2 regions of the Kosakonia radicincitans DSM 16656 genome follow, and region 1 is predicted to be linked to the other one. Evidence: predicted binding sites of a transcription regulator. Region 1 holds the regulator's gene; the other holds the start of a gene.
The links. Region 1 encodes PhoB, which activates phosphate uptake and scavenging genes when phosphate is short. Its sites were predicted from a motif close to CTGTCATAAAACTGNCNNAT; they were not measured.

Region 1 (7,592 bases):
CCGTGGCTCCACAAATTGCTGATCCCGGTCGGCTGCCCGCCGTTACCGATGCCCCAGATGATGATGCCAAAACCGGCGAGAATCATGATGATAATGGTGGCGACTTTAAAGAACGAGAACCAGAACTCCAGTTCGCCGAAGACTTTTACGCTCATCAGGTTAATGGCGCAGATGATCATCACCACGCTCAGCACCCAGATCCAGTGCGGCACCGTCGGGAACCAGACGCCCATATAGATGCCGAAAGCCGTCACATCGGCAATCGCCACGATCAGGATTTCAAAACAGTAGGTCCAGCCAGTGATATAGCCCGCAAGCGGGCCGAGGTTTTCCTGTGCGTAACGAGAGAACGAGCTGGCGGAAGGGTTATGTACCGACATTTCACCCAGCGCACGCATAATGATATACGCGGCGACGCCACCAATAATGTAGGCCAGCAACACGCTCGGCCCGGCCATTTTGATGGCATCGGCAGAGCCGTAAAACAGCCCGGTGCCGATTGCCGATCCCAGCGCCATAAAGCGGATGTGGCGGGTGCTTAACCCACGCTTCAGCTTATTCGTACTTTCCATCGTTTCCACTGCCATTATTCAACACAAAAATAAAAAACCACGGGGCGCCAAACCCCGTGGTTAAACAAACCGTATCCGCAACTGTTAATGCGCGCTGGAAGTCACCTGACGCCCGGCGGTGCGATCCCAGACTGCCGCCAGAACCACCATCACCAGGCTCGGCATCAGCCAGGCCAGCCCCTGTTCCGCCAGCGGCAAACGCTGCGTCCAGGCCGGTAAATACTCAGCAAAGGCGGATGCTTTCACGCCGTCAAGGATACCAAAAAGCAGGCTGATAAACATGGCTGGCGCAATTACGCGGGTGGAGTTGTTCCACCACGAACGGCTGAAGCTCAGCACCACCAGCACGATGCACGGCGGGTAGATCATCGTCAGCACGGGGATGGAGATCTGAATCAGATGACTCAGCCCCAGGTTGGAAACCGCCATTGAGAAGATGCCAAGAATAAACACCAGCGAACGGTAAGAGAGCGGCAGATATTGCGCGAAAAACTCGGCGCAGGCGCAGGTCAGGCCAACCGCCGTCACCAGGCAAGCGATGAAGATCAACGCCGCCAGCAGGAAGCTGCCCGCGCCACCAAAGGTGTGCTGAACATAAGCATGCAGAATCGCTGCGCCGTTAGCGGATTGATCCACCAGCGTCGCGCTGTCTGAACCCAGGCGGAACAGCGCCAGATAGAGCAGCGTTAGCCCCACGCCCGCCATCAGCCCGGCCCAGACGGTGTAGCGGGTCAGCAGACGCGCTTCGGTCACACCGCGCGAACGGGCGGCATTCACGATCACGATACCGAACACCATTGCACCCAGCGTATCCATCGTCAGATAGCCATTAACAAAACCGTTAGAGAACGGTGCAGTCTGATAAGCTTCCAGCGCATGGCTGATAGGACCAGCCGGCCAGACGATCGCGGCAATCGAAAGAATGGTCAGCGCGATAATTTTCAGCGGAGCAAGGAAGTTGCCCACAGTATCCAGCAGCTTGCCCGGATAGAGCGACACCAGGATCACCAGCGCAAAATAAACGATGCTGTAGACCAGCAGCGGCATTGCGCCATCGCCAGTCAGCGGCGCAATCCCCACCTCAAACGAGACGGTCGCCGTACGCGGCGTGGCGAACAACGGCCCTACCGCCAGATAACAAACGGTTGCCAGCAGCACGCCAGCGACTTTACCGATCGGCGTGCTCAGGCTATCCACACCGCCACCCACTTTGGCCAGCGCAACAACTGTCAGCACCGGCAGGCCTACGGCGGTAATCAGAAAACCAAACGCCGCCATCCAGACGTGTTCACCCGCCTGCAAGCCGACCATTGGCGGGAAAATGATGTTCCCTGCGCCAACGAACAAGGCGAAGGTCATAAAGCCCAGAGCAACAATGTCTCGTGGTTTTAAGTGATAGGTCATAAGTTTACTGCCTGTGGATGTGGTGTCGTAAATAATGGTGAATTTTTCGCCTTCCCTGCCGAACAATAACGCGTATAAACCGTGAAAAATCAGCTGGAAATGCTTAATACGTAACGTGGCGGAGTATAGTTTTTCGATTTACCACGTAAACATAGTCGGTCTGACAATGTCAGGGGCGCAATTTAAACGCTTATAACGTTTAAAGGCAAGATGGGATCGCAAAACCAGATGGATATGCTGGATCAAGATAAACATCCAGTCCAATACTCTATTTATAAGAAAAACACATGGCTGATCATGCGAACAAAAAAGCATCATGCGTACAAAATAGGTTTTATCGCGGGGAATCAGCAGGAAATGCGGCCTGTTTTTACAGGCCGCTGGAAAGATAAGCTGACAGGAGCGTCAGGCAGCAGGAGTTTTGGCAACCAGACGTTCCGGCAGAATAAAGCTAAAACTCGTCCCTTTGCCGGGCGTACTCGCAATATCAAGGCGGCTTTCGTGATGGTTGAGAGCATGTTTAACAATCGCCAGCCCAAGCCCGCTCCCGCCGGTTTGCCGGGAACGGGCCTTATCGACGCGGTAAAAACGCTCGGTCAGACGCGGAATATGTTCGGCGGCAATGCCCGGACCATTATCCTCAACGCTGAATTCCGCCCCTTGCGGCACATGCTGCCAGCGCACAATAATGTGCGTTCCGGCGGGCGTATGATTCACCGCGTTATACACCAGGTTGGAGATGGCGCTGCGCAATTGCTCCTCATTACCGAGCACTTTTAAGGCGTTATCGACCTCAAACTCCAGGTTGTGCTTTTTTTGGCTGAGCGTCTGCGCTTCCCGTTCAACCAGGCGCAGCATCATCGGCACATCGATGGTTTCATTTGGCGGCAGCGTCGGCGCCGCTTCAATCTTCGACAGCGTCAGCAGCTGGCGCACCAGCCCTTCCATCCGCGATGTTTGCTCACGCATGGTATGCAGCGCTTTTTCGCGCGGCGCGCCTTCCAGCGCCTGCTCCTGCATCATCTCCAGGTAACCTTGCAGCACCGTCAACGGCGTGCGCAATTCATGGCTGACGTTAGCGAAAAAGTTACGCCGCGCGCCTTCCAGTTGGTGCATCTGCGTAACATCGCGCGCCACCAGCAGCAGTTGCTGCTCGCTGTAAGGCATCACGCGGATCTCCAGATGGCGCCCGCTGTTCAGCACCAGATTCAGTGGCCGGGTAAATTCTTGTTTTTTAAGATACTGCGTGAATTCAGGGTAGCGCAGCAGGTTCAGGATGTTCTGCCCGTTATCATCCGGCCAGCGCAGCCCCAGCAGCTGTTGTGCCAGGCCGTTACACCAGAAAATAGACCCTTCTTCGGTGGTGAGGATCACCGCATCCGGCAGAGATTCCGCACCGCTGCGAAAGCGTTTGATGAGATTACCCAGCTCGCGCCGCCGCTTTTTATTACGCATCTGCATCTGGTGCAGCCCGTATAACAGCGGCTCCCAGCTTCCCGTGCCGGGCGGTGGAGTCATACTTTTATCGACCCACAACCACCAGGAGAGGCGCAGTAAATTCCAGAAATGCCAGATCAGCAGCCCGGTTACCGCGGCAAATAAAAACCAGGGCAGGTAACCGAAAATCGCGCCGAGTATAAAAGCAGGTAGACAACAAAGGAGGAGCTCCAGCACCAGCCTTTTCCATGACAGCCGTTCCAGCACGCGTCACACTCCTGTCAAATTTCAGAAACGGGTCGAAAAACGATATCCCGTGCCGCGCACTGTTTGCACCATACGATCGTGACCGCTGTGTTCCAGCGCTTTGCGCAGGCGACGAATATGGACATCAACCGTTCTGTCTTCGACGTAAACATTGGTTCCCCAGACATGGTTCAGCAGTTGTTCACGACTGTACACGCGTTCCGGGTGGGTCATAAAGAAGTGTAAGAGTTTAAACTCCGTCGGCCCCATATCCAGCGGATTTTCGCCGGTCATCACGCGATGCGAAGAGGGATCGAGGCTAAGTCCCTGCATTTCAATCACTTCTTCCACCGCCATCGGCGAAATACGGCGCATAACCGCTTTAATACGGGCAACCAGCTCTTTCGGTGAGAAGGGCTTGGTAATGTAATCGTCCGCACCGGTTTCCAGACCGCGTACACGATCTTCCTCTTCGCCACGCGCCGTCAGCATCATCACCGGAATATCGCGGGTCATGGCCTCGCGTTTCAGGTGCTTAATAAACTGAATACCGGAACCGCCAGGCAACATCCAGTCCAGTAAAACCAAGTCTGGCCAGGGTTCGTTAAGTTGGTTCACCGCACTGTCATAATCTTCAGCTTCTACCGGTTGAAAACCATTTTGCTCGAGCACAAAGCACACCATTTCACGGATCGGTGCTTCATCTTCAACGACCAGAATTCGTCTCGCCATAATTCGCCCTGTTTTCTCGTATAAGTCGTCAGTTTGTATAGCGGCGCCATTATGCGTCAGTTTTATGACAGATTTATGAATAACATGACCACCAGATGACCCTGCCCGCAGCATTATGACAGCGCGAATATTCACGCAGTTAATGTCTCTAACACCCTGAATGTTATAATCGCGTTTATCCATTTTCGCCACGGAATCGCTATGCGCATTATTCACACTTCAGACTGGCATTTGGGTCAGAACTTTTACAGCAAAAGCCGCGCTGCAGAACATGACGCCTTTCTCGACTGGCTGCTGAATGCCGCAGAGCAGCACCAGGTGGACGCCATTATTGTTGCAGGTGATATCTTTGATACCGGTTCTCCGCCCAGTTATGCCCGCGAGTTATATAACCGCTTTGTGGTGAAACTCCAGCAAACCGGCTGCCAGTTAGTGGTGCTGGCGGGCAACCATGATTCCGTGGCAACGCTGAACGAATCAAAAGAGATCCTCGCTTACCTGAAAACCACCGTGGTCGCCAGTGCCGGCGCCGCACCATTCTGGCTCAATCGCCGTGATGGCACGCCCGGCGCCGTTTTCTGTCCGGTACCGTTTTTACGCCCGCGTGACATGGTCATCAGCCAGGCCGGATTATCAGGGCAGGAAAAACAGCAACATCTGCTGGCGGCTATTACCGATTACTACCAGAAGCAGTATGACGCCGCCTGCATTCTGCGCGGCGAGCAGGCGCTGCCGATTATCGCCAGCGGCCATTTGACCACCGTCGGTGCCAGCAAAAGTGACGCCGTACGTGACATCTATATCGGCACCCTGGATGCCTTCCCGGCGGAGAATTTCCCGCCAGCCGACTATATTGCGCTTGGACATATTCACCGCGCGCAGAAAATTGGCGGCCTGCAGCATATTCGCTACTGCGGTTCACCGATCCCACTGAGTTTTGATGAAACCGGAAAGCGTAAAAGCGTCAATCTGGTCACGTTCAGCGATGGCAAGCTGGCGGAAGTTACCGCGCTCGACATTCCGGCCACGCAGCCGCTGGCCGTAATCAAGGGTGATTTCGCCGAGATTTGCCGCCAGCTTGAGCAGTGGCGCGATGCGTCCACCGACACGCCAGTCTGGCTGGATATTGAAATTGAAAGCCGCGAATATCTGGCTGATATGCAACGTAAAATCCAGCAAGTTACCGAAGATTTGCCCGTCGAAGTGTTGCTGGTGCGCCGCAGCCGCGAACAGCGGGAGCGGATCCTCGCCGGAGAGCTGCGGGAAACGCTCAGTGAATTGAAAGTTGAAGAGGTCTTCGCCCGCCGCCTGGCGCAGGAAGAGATCGACGAGATGCAAACGGCGCGCCTGCAAGCCTTGTTCAGTGAAGCGCGCCAGGCGCTGGATGCGGAGAAAGAGGCATGAAGATCCTCAGTTTGCGGTTAAAAAACCTCAACTCGCTGAAAGGCGAATGGAAAATCGACTTTACCGAAGAGCCGTTCGCCAGCAACGGTTTGTTCGCCATTACCGGCGCGACGGGCGCAGGGAAAACCACCCTGCTCGATGCTATTTGTCTGGCGCTGTACCACGAAACACCGCGCCTTAGCACCCTGTCACAATCGCAAAACGATCTGATGACCCGCGATACTGCCGAGTGCCTGGCGGAAGTGGAATTTGAAGTAAAAGGCATTGCTTACCGCGCTTTCTGGAGCCAGAGCCGCGCGCGCGGTCAGGCAGATGGCAATCTGCAAGCACCGCGCGTCGAGCTCGCGACCTGCGCCGACGGCAAAATCCTCGCCGATAAAGTCAAAGATAAACTCGATCTCACCGCCTCATTAACCGGGCTGGACTACGGCCGCTTTACCCGCTCAATGCTGCTGTCGCAGGGGCAATTTGCCGCGTTTCTCAATGCCAAACCGCGCGAGCGCGCCGAGCTGCTGGAAGAGCTGACGGGCACGGAAATCTATGGCCAGATTTCGGCCATGGTGTTTGAGAAACATAAAGCGGCCAAAACCCGGCTGGAACAGCTACAGGCGCAGGCGGAAGGCGTGGTGCTGCTCAACGATGAACAGCGCCAGCAACTGAGTACAGGTTTGCAGGCGCTTACTGACGAAGAAAAAACGCTGCTGGCCGGGCAACAAACCACGCAGGCACAGGCGCAATGGCTAAACCGAGAAGCCGAACTTCGTGCCGCGCTCGGACGGGCGCAAGCCGCGCAGGTGCAGGCGCAGCAGGCGCTGGCTGCCGCGCAGCCGCAACTGGCGCGGCTTGCCCTGGCGCAACCGGCTTTGCAGTTACGTCCGCTGTGGGAACGTCTTGAAGAGCAACATAAAGCGCTGGCCCGTACCCGCAGCCAAAGTGAAGAAGTAAATACTCGCTTACATGCCAGCCTGTTGCAGCGCGCGCGTATCCGCGCAACCGCCGTCGAGAAGCATGCCGTTCTGCTGGGCAGTCAAAAAACGGTTGCCGGCTGGCTGGCCGAACATGCCCGCTTCCAGCGCTGGCACAGCGAACTGACCGGCTGGCGCGTGCTGTTTAACCAGTTGGAAGAGGAGAAAAAGCAGTGGCAAAGCCTGCAACAGCGCGTGCTGACCCATCAGCAGAAACTGCAAACGCTGCCGGAAGCCACGCTGGAACTGACGGCGGAAGAGACGGCTGCGGCGATGGCGCAGTGCGCACAGCATCGCCCGCTACGCCAACAGCTTGCCGCCCTGCACGCCCGCTTCGCTCCGCTGCGCAAGCAACTGAGCCTGCGTCAGCAAAGCCTGCGGGATCTGCAAGCCGAGCAGGAAAAGCTCAACGCCGAGCGGGAACAAAAACGCGCGTTGTATAAAGAAAAAAACCAGTTGCTGACAGAAGTCACCACCATCTGCGAGCTGGAAAACACCATCAAAAGTCTGGAGAGCGAGCGCGCGCGCCTGCAGGCGGGTCAGCCCTGTCCGCTGTGTGGCGCCACGGAACATCCGGCGGTTGCGCACTACCAGACGATCGAGCCAGGCGTGAACCAGTCTCGCCGTCAGTTGCTGTTTGACGAAGTGCAGAAGGTAAAAGAAGAAGGCGTGGCGCTGGGCGAGCGGCTGAAAGGCATAGCTGAACGTTATGAAAAAGACGAGCGCGAAGTCCGCTCGCTTCAACAGGATGAACAAACGGGATTGCAGGAGTGGGTTACGCTGTGCGAGCAGTTGAATGTCTCGCTGGATCCGCACCGTGAATTGACCAGTT
Region 2 (7,592 bases), 490 kb from region 1:
TCTCGCCAGCTATATCGACAAATTACAGGGCGACGGCATTATCGTTTTGCATACCATTGGTAGCCACGGGCCGACTTATTACAACCGCTATCCGGCGCAGTTCCGCAAATTTACGCCAACCTGTGATACCAACGAAATTCAGGGCTGCTCACAGCAGCAACTGGTAAATACCTACGACAATACCATTTTGTATATCGACTATATTGTTGATAAAGCGATTAAATTATTGCAATCCAAACAGGACAGATTTACCACCAGCCTGGTTTATCTCTCCGATCATGGTGAATCATTGGGTGAAAATGGCGTCTATTTGCACGGTCTGCCTTATTCCATCGCACCAGAAACACAAAAACATATTCCGATGCTGATCTGGTTGTCCGATGACTACCAGAAACGCTACAGCGTGAATAACCAGTGCCTGCAAAAAAATGCGCGGGAGAAGGCGATTTCGCAGGACAACCTCTTCCCGACAATGTTGGGTATACTGGGGGTCAGCACGAAAGAGTACCGTGCTGAAGACGATATTTTAACGTCGTGCCGGGAGCAGGCGAAATGAAGATTCTGGTGGTTGAAGACGATGCCCTGCTGTTGCAGGGGTTGATTCTGGCGATGCAAAGCGAAGGATATGCCTGCGATGGCGTATCCACCGCGCACGAAGCGGTGTTGTGCCTGGCGAATGGCCACTACAGCCTGATCGTGCTCGATCTTGGTCTGCCCGATGAAGACGGATTACATCTGCTCACCCGTTTGCGGCGCGAAAAATATACCCAGCCAGTGCTGATTCTCACCGCCCGCGATACGCTGGAAGATCGCGTCGCCGGGCTGGATACCGGCGCAGACGATTACCTGGTCAAACCCTTCGCGCTGGATGAACTGAATGCCCGTATCCGCGCGCTGCTGCGCCGTCATCATAATCAGGGCGAAAACGAAATCACCCACGGTAATCTGACGCTGAATGTCACCCGCCGCCAGGCGTGGCTGGACAACCAGTTGCTGGATCTGACGCCGAAAGAGTACGCCCTGCTTTCGCGCCTGATGCTGAAAGCCGACAGCCCGGTGCACCGGGAAATTCTCTATAACGATATCTACAACTGGGACAACGAGCCCTCGACCAATACGCTGGAAGTCCATATTCATAATCTGCGCGACAAAATCGGCAAGTCGCGCATTCGTACCGTCCGCGGGTTTGGCTACATGCTGGTTCAGCCGCAACACCGGGAGTAATCAATGGCGTTTTTCAATTTCAGCCACTGGAGCATGCGCCGCCGTCTGCTGCTGACCATCGGCGGGATTCTGGTGTTTTGCCAGTTGGTCAGTGTGTTCTGGCTGTGGCATGAAAGTGAAGAGCAAATCCAGTTACTGGTGCAGGCCGCGCTCCACAACCATAGCAACCGTAAACATATTGAACATGAAGTCCGCGAGGCGGTCGCCAGCCTGCTGGTGCCAAGCCTGCTGATTATCGGGCTGGCGTTGCTGCTTTGTATGCAGGCGGTCAAAGCCATTACCCGCCCGCTGCTGGAGTTGCAGGAAGAGCTTAATAAACGTACGCCGAACAACCTGCAACCGATTACGTTAAACAACAGCGTCAGCGAAGTGGAAGCTGTTACGACATCGATTAACGACCTCGTCTCACGGCTGACGCTCACGCTGGATCGTGAGCGATTATTTACAGCGGATGTGGCGCATGAGCTACGCACGCCGCTGGCCGGGCTACGGCTGCACCTGGAGCTGATGGCAAAAACCAACGGCATCAACGTCGAGCCATTGGTACAGCGGCTCGAACAGATGACGGAAAACATCGCGCAGTTGCTGCTGCTTGCCCGCGTCGGACAGTCTTTTTCGGCAGGCAGTTATCAGCAGGTACAGCTGATGGCCGACGTAGTAGCGCCCATTCGCAGCGAGCTGGAAGCCATGCTCGCCGGGCGTAAGCAAACGCTGGCGGTGCCGGAAATTGACGCCGATATTGCCGTATCCGGCGATGCCACGCTGTTAAGGTTGCTGGTGAGAAATCTGGTGGAGAACGCGTACCGCTACAGCCCGGAAGGTTCGGTCATTACGATACGCATCGAACCGGCTGCTACGCCAGTGCTGGCCGTGGAGGATGAAGGTCCGGGCATTGATGAGAGCCGCAGCGGAGAACTGAGCAAAGCGTTTGTCCGCATGGACAGCCGTTACGGCGGAACCGGGCTGGGGTTAAGCATCGTGTCGCGCATCGCACAGCTTCATGACGCACAGTTCTTTTTGCACAACCGCCTTACGCAATCCGGTGTACGGGCGTGGATTAAATTTCTTCCGGCCGCCCGCCATTTACCATCAGTAGCTCAGCACCCACAGATGAGCGAAACCGATCACTAATGCCAGTGCGAAGGCGACGGCTAAAAATTCACGAACGTTAAACTGCTGCATGACACTGCCCTCCAGAATAGTGGGGGCAGTGTGTCAGGAGTAGGTTAAGCAAACATTAAGATGCGACAATAAACAGTTCACGTAGCTGGTGCAATTGATCGCGTACCTGCGCCGCCTCTTCGAATTCCAGATTCTGCGCATGCTGCATCATCAGCCCTTCCAGCTCGTGGATTTTCTGTTGCAGCGCTTTCGGCGTCAGCGCCAGTTCTGCCGCTTCCACCTGCGCCGGGGTGCGGGTTTTGCCACGCCCTTTCGCACGCGTTTTCGCCAGCCCTTCGCCCATCGCCAGAATATCCACCACCTTCTTGTTCAGGCCTTGCGGCGTTATGCCGTGCTCAACGTTATAAGCGTGCTGTTTTTCGCGGCGGCGTTCGGTTTCACCGATTGCTTTCGCCATCGATGGCGTGATCTTATCGCCGTACAGAATCGCTTTCCCGTTGATGTTACGCGCTGCGCGGCCAATGGTCTGAATCAGTGAACGCTCCGAACGCAGGAAGCCCTCTTTGTCCGCATCCAGAATCGCCACCAGCGACACTTCCGGCATATCCAGCCCTTCGCGCAGCAGGTTGATGCCCACCAGCACATCAAACTCGCCGAGACGCAGGTCGCGGATAATTTCCATACGTTCAACCGTATCAATATCAGAGTGCAGATAACGCACCCGTTCACCGTGCTCTTCCAGATATTCGGTGAGATCTTCCGCCATACGCTTGGTCAACGTCGTCACCAGCACGCGCTCATTAATGGCCGCGCGGATGCGGATTTCCGACAGCAGATCGTCAACCTGCGTAGCGACCGGGCGCACTTCGATGATGGGATCCAGCAAACCTGTCGGACGTACCACCTGGTCAATCACTTCATCGCCGGATTTCTCCAGCTCGTAATTGCCCGGCGTCGCCGAAACATAGATAGACTGCGGCGCCAGCGCTTCAAACTCTTCAAATTTCAGCGGACGGTTGTCCAGCGCCGACGGCAGACGGAAACCGTACTCCACCAGTGTCTCTTTACGCGCCCGGTCGCCACGGAACATCCCGCCGATTTGCGGGATGGTGACGTGGGATTCGTCGATCACTAACAGGCCATCGGCTGGCAGGTAATCAAACAGCGTTGGCGGCGGCTCGCCAGGGCCGCGCCCGGAGAGATAGCGCGAGTAGTTTTCGATGCCGGAGCAGTAGCCCAGCTCGTTCATCATCTCCAGATCGAACTGCGTGCGCTGGCTGAGACGCTGCTCTTCCAGCAGCTTATTGTTCGCCAGCAGCGTTTTACGCCGTTCTGCCAGCTCATCTTTGATCTCTTCCATCGCCTGCACGATACGCTCGCGCGGCGTCACGTAGTGCGTTTTCGGGTAAATGGTAAAGCGCTGAACCGTCGATTCCACATGCCCGGTGAGCGGGTCAAACAGCGACAGACGCTCTACTTCTTCGTCGAACAACTCGACGCGCAGCGCCAGGTCATCCGATTCCGCCGGGAAGATATCAATCACTTCCCCACGCACGCGAAACGTCCCGCGCTGGAAGGCCTGATCGTTGCGGGTGTACTGAAGTTCTGCCAGACGACGCAGAATCGAACGCTGGTCGATAATCATGCCGTTGGTCAGATGGAGCATCATCTTCAGGTAGAGATCCGGATCGCCCAGGCCATAGATGGCCGAAACGGACGCCACGACCACCACATCACGGCGTTCCAGCAGCGCCTTCGTTGCTGACAGGCGCATCTGCTCGATATGCTCGTTCACCGAGGCATCTTTTTCGATAAAGGTGTCCGAGCTGGGCACATAGGCTTCCGGCTGGTAGTAGTCATAGTAGGAGACGAAATACTCCACCGCGTTTTCCGGGAAGAACTCCTTCATTTCGCCATACAACTGCGCCGCCAGCGTTTTGTTCGGCGCCAGCACCATCGTAGGGCGTTGCAGATCGGCAATGACATTGGCGATGGTAAAGGTCTTACCCGAGCCGGTAACCCCCAGCAGCGTCTGGTGCGCGAGGCCGTCTTCCAGACCTTCCTTAAGCCGACGAATCGCCTCAGGCTGGTCGCCGGAGGGACGAAAAGCAGAATTCAGTTTGAACGGTTTACTCATGAACGGCTACCTGGTGAAGGAATGAGCGGGCAGGTAACATATTTTACTCACCCTGTTCACTTTTGCCAATAAATAATACTGGATGAAAAAACAGTAGCAGGTTAGCTGATTTGGTCTACCCGCGATAAAGAAATGCGTTTTCGCGTTAAATTTCCCCCCCGACAAGATAAAACACCACACCCGCAGGGTTATCCCCAGGAATCTTCACTTTTTAACAATTGTCAAGCCGCACCTTGAAAGTTTTGTGGCAGCCAGTGACACTTTTCTTACAACCATTGATTTTATATAACCAATTGATAAATAAAAATTAATTCAAAAAGCCGGGTTTCGCACCAATTCAGACGGAAGCCGCGTCCGCTCTCGCTTGCCGCACGTTTTCTAACTCTAATACACAAGGTTATCCACAGGAATAGTGGATAACTGCCGCCAGCCCGTATACCTCGCCAGCCGACAAATTCCCAACAAGACCCAACAACTCTTCGTTAAAAAATTTTTATCATTTCTTTTTGCTCATTATCAGCTAAACAAAGACGTCATCCTCATGAGAGACCAATCACAAATTGTCGCTTTGCTGCACCACAACCCAACACTGGTAGCACTGGCAAAGTGCAGGATATTTACCTGCGTTCTCTCTTTCCCGCGTGTTAAACGGCAGTTTTATCATCCGCATCCGAAAAAAAAGCCTTTTTTCGCTTCTGGCAAGCCTTTTGCAATACGGAATGGTCACCAGAGCCGTAAGAAGGAGCGGACAATGTTGAGCTTACGCGCAGTAAACCAGTACTACGGTAATCAGCATACGTTATGGAATGTTGATCTTGATTTAACCCCGGGCGTATGTAATTCGATCATCGGCATGCCAGGAATGGGGAAAACAACACTCATAAATTGCATTTCCGGTTATTTACCCATTGAGAGCGGCAGCATGATTTGGCAGGAAGCAGGCGCACCACCGTGCGATCTGCTGAATATTCAGGCAGAGCACCGCAGCGCAATGGGAATTGGCTATGTGCCGCAGGACCGGCGCATCTTTTCGCAATTGACCGTGGAGGAGAACCTGCATATTGCCATGCGTGCAGTCGGCGAGCCGGGAAGCGTCATGGGGCGCGATATTTACGACCTGTTCCCTGAGCTGTATACGCTGCGTCCGGTACGTGGCGCAGAGCTGTCAGAGGATAACCAGCAACAACTGGCGATGGCGCGGGCGCTGGTCACCCGCCCGCGATTGCTCCTGCTTGATGAGCCGACGCGCGGGCTGGGCCAGGCGTTTATCCATAAACTGGGTAACCTGATCGTACGGCTGAACCAGGAATTCGGCATGACCATTTTACTGGCCGAGCAGCATCTCTCATTCATTCGCCGGGTAGCCGACCGTTTTTGTCTGTTGCACCGGGGACGCAACGTCGCGCAGGGAGATGTCAGACAACTGGATGATCAGATGCTGTCACACTGGATGACACGGGAGTCAGTACGCTGAGATCGAGAAAATGGCCTGTTTTTTCTTTTTCGGGCGCGTGGGCAAACCAGGGGATTTCACCAATCAGTGGAGCCTGCATCACGCGCCGCAGCGTCGCCATATACTCCCGGTGACGCGCGCCTGGCGCCACCACATCGTTAGCAATCCAGCCCGCCAGCCTTAATCCTGCCTGGCGTACCGCTTGCGCTGTCAGCATGGCGTGGTTGATACAGCCCAATTTCACGCCCACCACCAGAATCACCGGCAACTGCTCCTGAATAACCCAGTCGGCATAGGTGAACGTTTCTGAAAGCGGCGTAAACCAGCCGCCCGCCCCTTCCACCAGCAGCCACTCTGCTTGCGTTTCCAGCGTGCGTAACCCGGCAGACATCACAGCGGCGTCAATCGGTTCGCCCAGATCGGCACTGACAATATGCGGCGAGGTCGGTTCCGCGAAGGTGTAAGGGTTCACGGTTTTATAATCCAGCGGCAAACTACTATGCTGCTGCAACGCCAGCGCGTCGCTATTACGCAGCCCCTGCGCCGTCATTTCACTACCAGATGCAACCGGTTTATACCCTGCACTGCGCAAACCGCGCAGGTTTGCCGCCTGTAGCAGCGCGCAGCTGGCGACGGTTTTCCCCACTTCGGTATCCGTGCCGGTGACAAAATAGCGTTCAATCACGCGTGATAACTCCCCAAAAAAGATGATACGTCAGGGGACATTTCCCCTGCTGCTGCGGCCAGGCGAGTTGCAGGCGTTGCAGTTTGCCCCGCGTCAGCCCCTGCTGCCTGCCGTCGTGTAAATGTGTCGCGCCAATGCCTTTCAGCGACCGCAGCGCGCGGGCGGCATCATCAAAGTGCAAGGTGATGCTCTCGACACCGCTGCGTAACGACCAGCCCGCTAAAGCCTGTTCGATTGCCGGAAGGGATAAAAAGCGATTGGCATGCGGCTGATCGTCCACCGCCCGCCAGGCTTGATTCAATTCCGGCAACGAAGCTTCCACCAGTGTGGTAAATGCCACAAGACCGCCGGGTTGCGTCACGCGACAGAGTTCGCTGATAGCCTGGCGTAAGTCATCACACCACTGCACGGCGAGGTTGCTCCACACCAGTGAGAACTGTGCATCCACCAGAGGCAGCGCTTCGATATCCCCCAGCAGATAACGAGCAGCGCTTTGCTGTCGACGCGCTTCATCCAGCATAGTGGCCGAGAGATCCAGTGCCGTCACATTACTGCCCAGCCCGCGCCAGTAACGGCTTATGGTGCCAGGGCCGCAACCAGCATCAAGAACGTTTGCCGGGGTGATTTCGCCCAGTTGTTTCAGCAGCAGATCGGCACTTAGCCGCTGCAATGCGTCGTGGTGAGCGTAACTTTGCGCCGCACGGCCAAATGCGGCGGCAACGGCGCGTTTATTCACCGCCATATAACGCCTCCAGCAGACTATCAATATCTTCCGCCAGGTGAGCCGCCGTCAGCGTCAGGCGCAGGCGAGCGGTGCCCGGCGGTACGGTCGGCGGACGAATCGCTGTCACCCAGCATCCCTGCTGACGCAGACGCTCCGCCAGACGCAGGGCGCGCGCGTTATCACCGACGATGAGCGGCTGAATCGCGCTCTCTGAATCTGCCAGCGTCATCGGCAGTTGCGCCGCGCC

Region 2: uvrB (excinuclease ABC subunit UvrB) is a predicted target of PhoB. The motif match lies at 4,715-4,734, and genes of this name have one in related genera.

The regions. Positions count from the first base shown of each region.
Region 1 is NZ_CP018016.1:4,391,214-4,398,805, forward strand. Features, by position in the region: gene proY (proline-specific permease ProY) at 1-572, opposite strand, end outside; gene brnQ (branched-chain amino acid transporter carrier protein BrnQ) at 657-1,976, opposite strand; gene phoR (phosphate regulon sensor histidine kinase PhoR) at 2,382-3,680, opposite strand; gene phoB (phosphate response regulator transcription factor PhoB) at 3,702-4,391, opposite strand; gene sbcD (exonuclease subunit SbcD) at 4,593-5,795, shown strand; gene sbcC (exonuclease subunit SbcC) at 5,792-7,592, shown strand, end outside.
Region 2 is NZ_CP018016.1:3,902,350-3,909,941, forward strand. Features, by position in the region: gene eptA (phosphoethanolamine transferase EptA) at 1-556, shown strand, start outside; gene pmrA (two-component system response regulator PmrA) at 553-1,224, shown strand; gene pmrB (two-component system sensor histidine kinase PmrB) at 1,228-2,355, shown strand; gene uvrB (excinuclease ABC subunit UvrB) at 2,462-4,483, opposite strand; gene Y71_RS18815 (ABC transporter ATP-binding protein) at 5,235-5,957, shown strand; gene bioD (dethiobiotin synthase) at 5,899-6,621, opposite strand; gene bioC (malonyl-ACP O-methyltransferase BioC) at 6,614-7,363, opposite strand; gene bioF (8-amino-7-oxononanoate synthase) at 7,350-7,592, opposite strand, start outside.